DNA from 2 places in the Nocardioides houyundeii genome. Region 1 is predicted to be linked to the other one. Evidence: riboswitches for the same ligand, from Rfam matches in the RefSeq annotation. Region 1 holds a riboswitch; the other holds the start of a gene.
What was found. Region 1 has a riboswitch for ZMP and ZTP ahead of C0R66_RS00655 (benzoate/H(+) symporter BenE family transporter). Riboswitches for the same ligand answer to the same signal wherever they lie in the genome.

Region 1 (3,354 bases):
CTGCGTCGCCGCGCCCGCGGCGAAGAAGGACTGAGCGCTCCACGCCCCACCTGCAGGACGAGCCGGATGACGATGCCTCAGGGCACGCAGAACTCGTTGCCTTCGGGATCCACCATGACGACGTGTCCGAGCGCCCCGTCGTAGTGCTCTTCCCGGACCATGCTGGCGCCGAGGGCCACCAGCTCGGGAACCCTGGCCCGGATCAACTGCTCCCGTTCGGCCACGTCCCAGGGCCCTTCGTCCGTCTGCTGGGCAGACGACCATGCCCGGCCACGGCCCGCCGAGGGCGAGCAGTCGTTGCGGCGCGGAGCGCCCTGCCTGGTGACCCCGCTGGTTCGTGACCCTCGTCGGCGTCGTCAGGGGCCGAGCCGCAGCACGAGCCGTACGACGAGGCCCGCGACGAGCGCCCAGAACGCCGCCCCCACGCCCGCGACGGCGATGCCCGAGGCGGCGGTGGCGAAGGTGACGACGGCCGGGACGTGCTCGCTCGGGTCCGCGAGCGCGGCCCGCAGCGAGGCGGCGAGAGTCCCGAGGAGAGCGAGTCCGGCGACGGCGGCCAGCACTCCGGCGGGGGCCAGCGACACCAGCGTGCCGAAGGCGGACGACGCGACGCCGAGACCGATGACCACCACCCCGCAGGTCACGCTGGCGATCCACCGGCGGGAGCGGTCGGGGCCGGCCTCTGGGCCAGCGGCGAGCGCAGCGCTGATAGCGGCCAGGTTGATCGCGTGCCCGCCCGCCGGTGCCCCGGCCAGGGTGCCCACGCCGGTGACCAGCATCGCTCGGCGCCAGGGCACGGCGTACCCGAGCCCCTTCATCACGGCGACGCCGGGGACGTTCTGCGAGGCCATCGTCACCAGGTAGAGGGGGAGCGCGATCCCGATCAGTCCCGCGACGGTGAACGCCGGCGTCGTGAGCTCAAGGCGCGGCACCAGGGACGCCGTGTCGACGGCGCGCCCGGAGACGGCCAGGTCGACCGTGATCACCGCCGTGGCGGCGAGGAAAGCCAGCGGTGCGGCGAACCTCGGAGCGAACCGGACCCCGAGCAGCCAGGCGACCACGATGGGCGCGATCGCCGCGGGGTTGTCGGCGAGCCCGACGACCGGACCGAGGCAGAGCTGGAAGAGGATCCCGGCGAGCATTGCCTGGGCGATCGAGGTCGGGATCCTGGCGATGAGCCGTCCGAGCTGGGGGAGTAGCCCGGTGAGCACGATCAGGAGGCCCGTGACCAGGAAGGCGCCGACCGCGGCGGGCCAGCCGCCCGCGACCGTGCCCGTGGTGACCAGCAGCGCCGCGCCGGGCGTCGACCAGGCAGAGGTGATCGGCAGCCTGGTCGTGAGGGCGAGCAAGATCGAGGCGAGGCCCATCGTGACGCTGACCGCGAGCAGTCCGCTCGACGCCTGTGCGGTGGTCGCGCCAACGGCCTCGAGTCCGGCGAGGACGACCACGAAGGCGCTGGTGAAGCCGACCAGGCCCGAGACGATCCCGGCGGAGACCGGCTGGAGCAGTACGCCGCGCTGTGGAGGCGCGGAGTCAGCCGGAGGGCGGTCGTCGGTCGCGTCGCGCATGTCGTCCCTCCGGCTCTCTCACCCGAGGGACACCCAGGCGGTCGACGTCTCTCCCGCGCTCCACGCCGGTCAGTCCGGCCACGCCAGTCGCGACGTCAGGCTATCCGCGCGAGGCGGTGCCCGAGGAGTGCGGGCACCGCCTCCGGAGCCGCATTCAGCGCTGGGCCAGGAACGCGTCCAGGTCGACGCCTGCCTTGCGCGCCGCCTTGCGGGCTGCGGGGGTGGTCAGGTCGGGCAGGACGAACTCCTCGGGCTCGATGCTGCGGTCGGCCTCGGCGTACTGCCGCTGGGTCTGGGCCAGGGCCTCGGCCTGGGTGGCGGCCTTGGCGAGCAGGGCGGCGTCGGCGGTCACGGCTGCTCCGGTGAGCAGGCCGCTGACGGCCGGCGTGTAGCCGCCGGAGTGGCCGGCGACGTTGGGGTGGAAGCTCTCGCCGACCGGGACGGACAGGTTGGTGAGCCAGGCCGGACTGTCGCAGACGGCGTGTCCGATGAATCGGCTGGTCGGGTTGGCGAACGAGAAGCCACGTGCCGCTGCAGCGGCGGCCAGTCGGGCGTTGAGCTGGTCAGCGGTCTGGTTGAGCCGGGTCTGCTCGGCCGGTGAGAACCAGGTGAGGGCGCTGCAGTCCTCGCCCATGAAGATCCGCGGGTAGCCCACCACCACCACCTTGGCGTTGGGTGCCTTGCTCCGGATGCTGGCGTAGAGGGTGCCCAGCGCTCCGGGCAGCGTGTTGGAGATGTAGGCCTGGGCGGTGTTGATCTTGCCGTCGCAGTTGCTCGCCCAGGCTGGGAGCGCGCACGCGGTGATCACGTCGGCGAAGCCTGCGTCGTTGCCGCCGACCGAGATGGAGACGTAGTTGGTGGTGGCGGTCAGGGCGCTGAGCTGGGTGTTGGTGACGTCGGGGATCTTCGCCCCCCGCAGGCCCGGAAGTTCAGCGAATAGCCGCGGGCGATGGCGATCAGCGACGGGAACGCCGCCGTCGAGCGCTTGCACGAGGTGCCGTCGTCGATGTAGCTGCGGGTGCCGGTGCCCGAGGAGTAGGAGTCCCCCAGGGCGACGTACGTGGGAGGTGCTGCCTGCGCGACTGGCGCGGTGAGCAGTGAAGCCGTCAGCACGGTGGCGGCGATGCCGGCGAGGTGCGCGAGTGCGCGATTCAGGGCCATGCGATGTCCTCCGGAAGCAACCCCGTAATGTGATGTAGGTCACACTAGGACCTGGTGAGCTTGGTCAGCAATGGATGCTTCGGCGGGACCGCACCGGCGTCAGCCCGCTCCTCGTGTGCCCTCCCTCGCGTGGCGTGAGCGAACGCACCGTCACTGCCTCGATCCCAGTGCAGCGTGCCAGTAGCGCGCGTTCTCGCTCCCGGTGCGGAGGATCGCGTCCTCAGCGAGCGCCTCTGGCCAGAACTCGACCAGGTAGAAGTCCACGACCTCAGGAGCGAGCTCGTCCGCCGGCCCGGCGTCCCTGCCTCGCGCACTCACCCGGACCCGGTAGCTCCCGGCCGGCAGGTTGAGGGACCGCTCGGGCTGCAAGCCCGTGAAGTTCTTGCAGGTCGACGACAACACCTTGCGCGTGGTGCTGAAGCGCAAGCAGGTCATGAAAGGCGCCAAGGTGGTGAAGTGGCGGGCCGCCACCTACGTCCCCACCCCTCAAGGGACCGGTTCGTACGATCCGCTCGGGGCGAGCGACAACTCCTTCTTCACCTGGAAGCCCTGAGTTCACAGGGCTACACCAGTGGGGCGGACCAGGGGCAGTGGACGGCGAACAATCAGACGACGACGACGAACG
Region 2 (3,354 bases), 1.2 Mb from region 1:
GGAGTCGGTGTGGGGCCACGGGCCGGACGTGCACCGCCTCTCCGACGGGGAGCGCGACTGGACCGTGCCGGTCGCCACCGGCGGCTTCGGGGTCGGCTACGCGACGGTCGCGCTGGTCACGGCGAGCCTCGTCGCGGGTTCGCTGGTGCAGCCGGACCGCAGTGCGCTGCTCACCTGGTCCCTGCTGCTCACCGTCTGCCTGGCGGCGCCTGCCATCGCGGCCGGCTCGGGCCGCGGCGCGGTGTGGGCGGCCGCGCTGCCCCCGGCGGTACGGCACGGCGCTGCCACCGCGGTGACGATCCTGCTCTCGGTGCTCGGCGTCTCAGCCGCCCTGCTGGTCGTCGCGTTCGCGCTCAGCTTCGGCGAGGCCGCCAACATGGTCGAGCAGCTCGGGACCACGGGGGGTGAGACCACCCTGCTGGGTCTGGTGAACCTGGCCCTGCTGCCCAACGCGGTGCTGCTGGCAGGGTCCTTCCTGGTCGGCCCCGGGTTCGCCGTGGGTGTCGGCACGCTGGTCTCGCCGTCGGCAGTCGTGCTCGGGCCGCTGCCGGTCCTGCCGCTGCTCGCGGCGCTGCCCGACCCGGGCACGCCCAGCTCCTGGTGGGGCCTGACCGTGGGGGTTCCGGTCCTGGTCGCCGCGGCGGCGGTGGTCCGGCTGCAACGTCGTCGCCCGACCCTGCGCTGGGACGAGGGCGCCCTGCGCGGCTGCGGCGGCGGGATCGTGGCGGGGGCGGTCCTCACCGTGCTGGCCTCCCTGGCCGGCGGCGCGGCCGGCCCCGGCCGGATGCGAGAGGTGGGCGTCTTCAGCGGGGACCTCCTGGTGCACTCGGTCACCGCGCTCGGGCTGGGCGGCCTGCTCGGCGGTCTGGTGATCACCTGGTGGCAGCGCCGCACCTCGGTCCCGGCGGACGAGGATGCCGCGCCGGAGTCCTAGACTCCGCGGGTGTCCGTGACCAGCAGCCCAGCCCGACTCGTCGTCCTCGTCTCGGGTGCCGGCACCAACCTGCAGGCGCTGCTCGACGCCTGCGCCGACCCGTCGTACGGCGCCCGCGTGGTGGCGGTCGGTGCGGACCGGGACGACATCGAGGGCCTGGCCCGGGCCGAGCGGGCCGGCGTGCCGACGTTCGTGCGCAAGGTCAGCCAGTTCACCTCCCGCGAGGACTGGGACCGGGCGATGGCCGACACCGTGGCGGCGTTCGATCCCGATCTGGTGGTCTCGGCCGGCTTCATGAAGCTGGCGGGAGCCGAGTTCCTGGCCCGCTTCCCGGGGCGCTACGTCAACACCCATCCGGCGCTGCTGCCCGCGTTCCCGGGCATGCACGGCGCGGCCGACGCGCTGGAGCACGGGGTCAAGGTCGCCGGGGCCACGTTGTTCGTGGTGGACCCGGGCGTGGACACCGGCCCGATCATCGCCCAGCGTGCGGTGCCGGTCGAGCCCGAGGACGACGTGGAGAGCCTGCACGAGCGGATCAAGGTTGCCGAGCGCGAGATGCTCGTGGAGGCCGTGGGGCGGATCGCCCGCGAGGGTCTGGTCGTGACCGGACGCAAGGTGCGCTACGGATCTGCCGGGAAGTAGGCTGGGGCCACACGACTGGCGCAGGTGGGCAACCACCAGGGAGTGACGTCGAGTGGCATCGAACGCCTGGGTGCCCCTCCTTCGTATCCGCCATCCCACGAGGAGTCCCCACCGTGAGCCCCACCGTGTCCGACCGCATCCCGCTCCGCCGAGCGCTCGTCTCCGTCTACGACAAGTCCGGGCTCGAGGAGCTCGTCCGCGGCCTCGTCGACGCCGGGGTCGCGCTGGTCTCCACCGGCGGCTCGGCGGCGCTGATCGAGGGCCTCGGCCTGCCGGTCACCAAGGTCGAGGACCTGACCGGGTTCCCCGAGTGCCTGGACGGCCGGGTCAAGACGCTGCACCCCAAGGTGCACGCCGGCATCCTGGCCGACCGACGCCTGGACTCCCACGTCGCCCAGCTCGCGGAGCTGGGCGTGGAGCCGTTCGACCTGGTGGTCTGCAACCTCTACCCGTTCAGCCAGACCGTCGCGTCCGGGGCCGGACCGGATGAGTGCGTGGAGCAGATCGACATCGGCGGGCCCTCGATGGTGCGGGCCGCGGCCAAGAACCACCCGTCGGTAGCGATCGTCACCGCACCCGAGCGGTACGCCGACGTGCTGAGCGCCGTCGCCGAGGGCGGCTTCACCCTGGCCCAGCGGCAGCGCCTCGCGGCGGAGGCCTTCGTCCACACCGCGACGTACGACGTGGCCGTGGCGAGCTGGATGGGCAACGTGCTCACCGACTCCGGCGCCGGGACCGGCTTCCCCGCCTGGCTCGGTGCCACCTGGGAGAAGCAGTCGGTGCTCCGCTACGGCGAGAACCCGCACCAGGCGGCTGCCCTGTACACCGCCGGCTCCGTGCCCGCACCGGGCCTGGCCCAGGCCAGCCAGCTGCACGGCAAGGAGATGTCCTACAACAACTACGTGGACGCCGACGCTGCCCGCCGGGCGGCGTACGACTTCGACCGCCCCGCCGTGGCGATCATCAAGCACGCCAACCCGTGCGGGATCGCGGTCGGCGACGACATCGCCCAGGCGCACCGTCGGGCCCACGACTGCGACCCGGTCTCCGCGTTCGGCGGGTGATCGCCACCAACGTGCCGGTCTCGGTGGAGATGGCCCGTCAGGTCGCGGAGATCTTCACCGAGGTCGTCGTGGCCCCGGGCTACGAGGACGGTGCCGTGGAGGTGCTGAGCGCGAAGAAGAACATCCGGCTGCTGGAGTGCGCGCCCCCGGCGCGTGGCGGCGTCGAGATGCGCCCCATCTCCGGCGGCCTGCTGGTGCAGCAGCGCGACGTGCTGGACGCCGTGGTCGACGACGGCGGGGACGACCCCACGGCGTGGCGCCTGGTCGCCGGCGAGCCGGCGGACGCCGACGTGCTGGCCGACCTCGCCTTCGCGTGGCGCGCCTGCCGGGCGGTCAAGTCCAACGCGATCCTGCTCGCCTCCGGCGGCGCCTCGGTCGGCGTCGGCATGGGCCAGGTGAACCGCGTCGACTCCTGCCGGCTCGCCGTGGAGCGCGCCGGCGAGCGGGCGGCCGGCTCGGTGGCCGCCTCGGACGCCTTCTTCCCGTTCGCCGACGGCCCGCAGATCCTCATCGACGCCGGCGTGCGCGCCCTGGTCGCCCCGGGCGGCTCGGTGCGCGACCCGGAGGTCATCGAGGCCCTGGCAGCGGCCGGGGTCACGACGTACTTCACCGGCACCCGGCACTTCTTCCACTGATCCTAGGATTGAGCATCGTGACCACACGCACCGCACGCAAGCTCGACGGCTCCGCCACCGCGGCGGCGATCAAGGACGA

Region 2: another riboswitch for ZMP and ZTP. It lies ahead of purH (bifunctional phosphoribosylaminoimidazolecarboxamide formyltransferase/IMP cyclohydrolase); the one in region 1 lies ahead of C0R66_RS00655 (benzoate/H(+) symporter BenE family transporter).

Annotation. Positions count from the first base shown of each region.
Region 1 covers NZ_CP025581.1:126,320-129,673, forward strand. Annotated here, with positions in the region: gene C0R66_RS00650 (4a-hydroxytetrahydrobiopterin dehydratase) at 1-34, shown strand, start outside; partial or broken gene C0R66_RS18480 (VOC family protein) at 78-257, opposite strand; gene C0R66_RS00655 (benzoate/H(+) symporter BenE family transporter) at 357-1,568, opposite strand; ZMP/ZTP riboswitch at 1,593-1,669, opposite strand; gene C0R66_RS00660 (SGNH/GDSL hydrolase family protein) at 1,723-2,487, opposite strand; gene C0R66_RS19215 (hypothetical protein) at 2,436-2,729, opposite strand; gene C0R66_RS00665 (hypothetical protein) at 2,880-3,098, opposite strand; gene C0R66_RS00670 (hypothetical protein) at 3,103-3,282, shown strand; gene C0R66_RS18485 (hypothetical protein) at 3,335-3,354, opposite strand, start outside.
Region 2 covers NZ_CP025581.1:2,811,240-2,814,593, reverse strand. Annotated here, with positions in the region: gene C0R66_RS13470 (cell division protein PerM) at 1-934, shown strand, start outside; gene purN (phosphoribosylglycinamide formyltransferase) at 944-1,576, shown strand; ZMP/ZTP riboswitch at 1,578-1,655, shown strand; partial or broken gene purH (bifunctional phosphoribosylaminoimidazolecarboxamide formyltransferase/IMP cyclohydrolase) at 1,702-3,275, shown strand; gene C0R66_RS13455 (bifunctional methylenetetrahydrofolate dehydrogenase/methenyltetrahydrofolate cyclohydrolase) at 3,293-3,354, shown strand, end outside.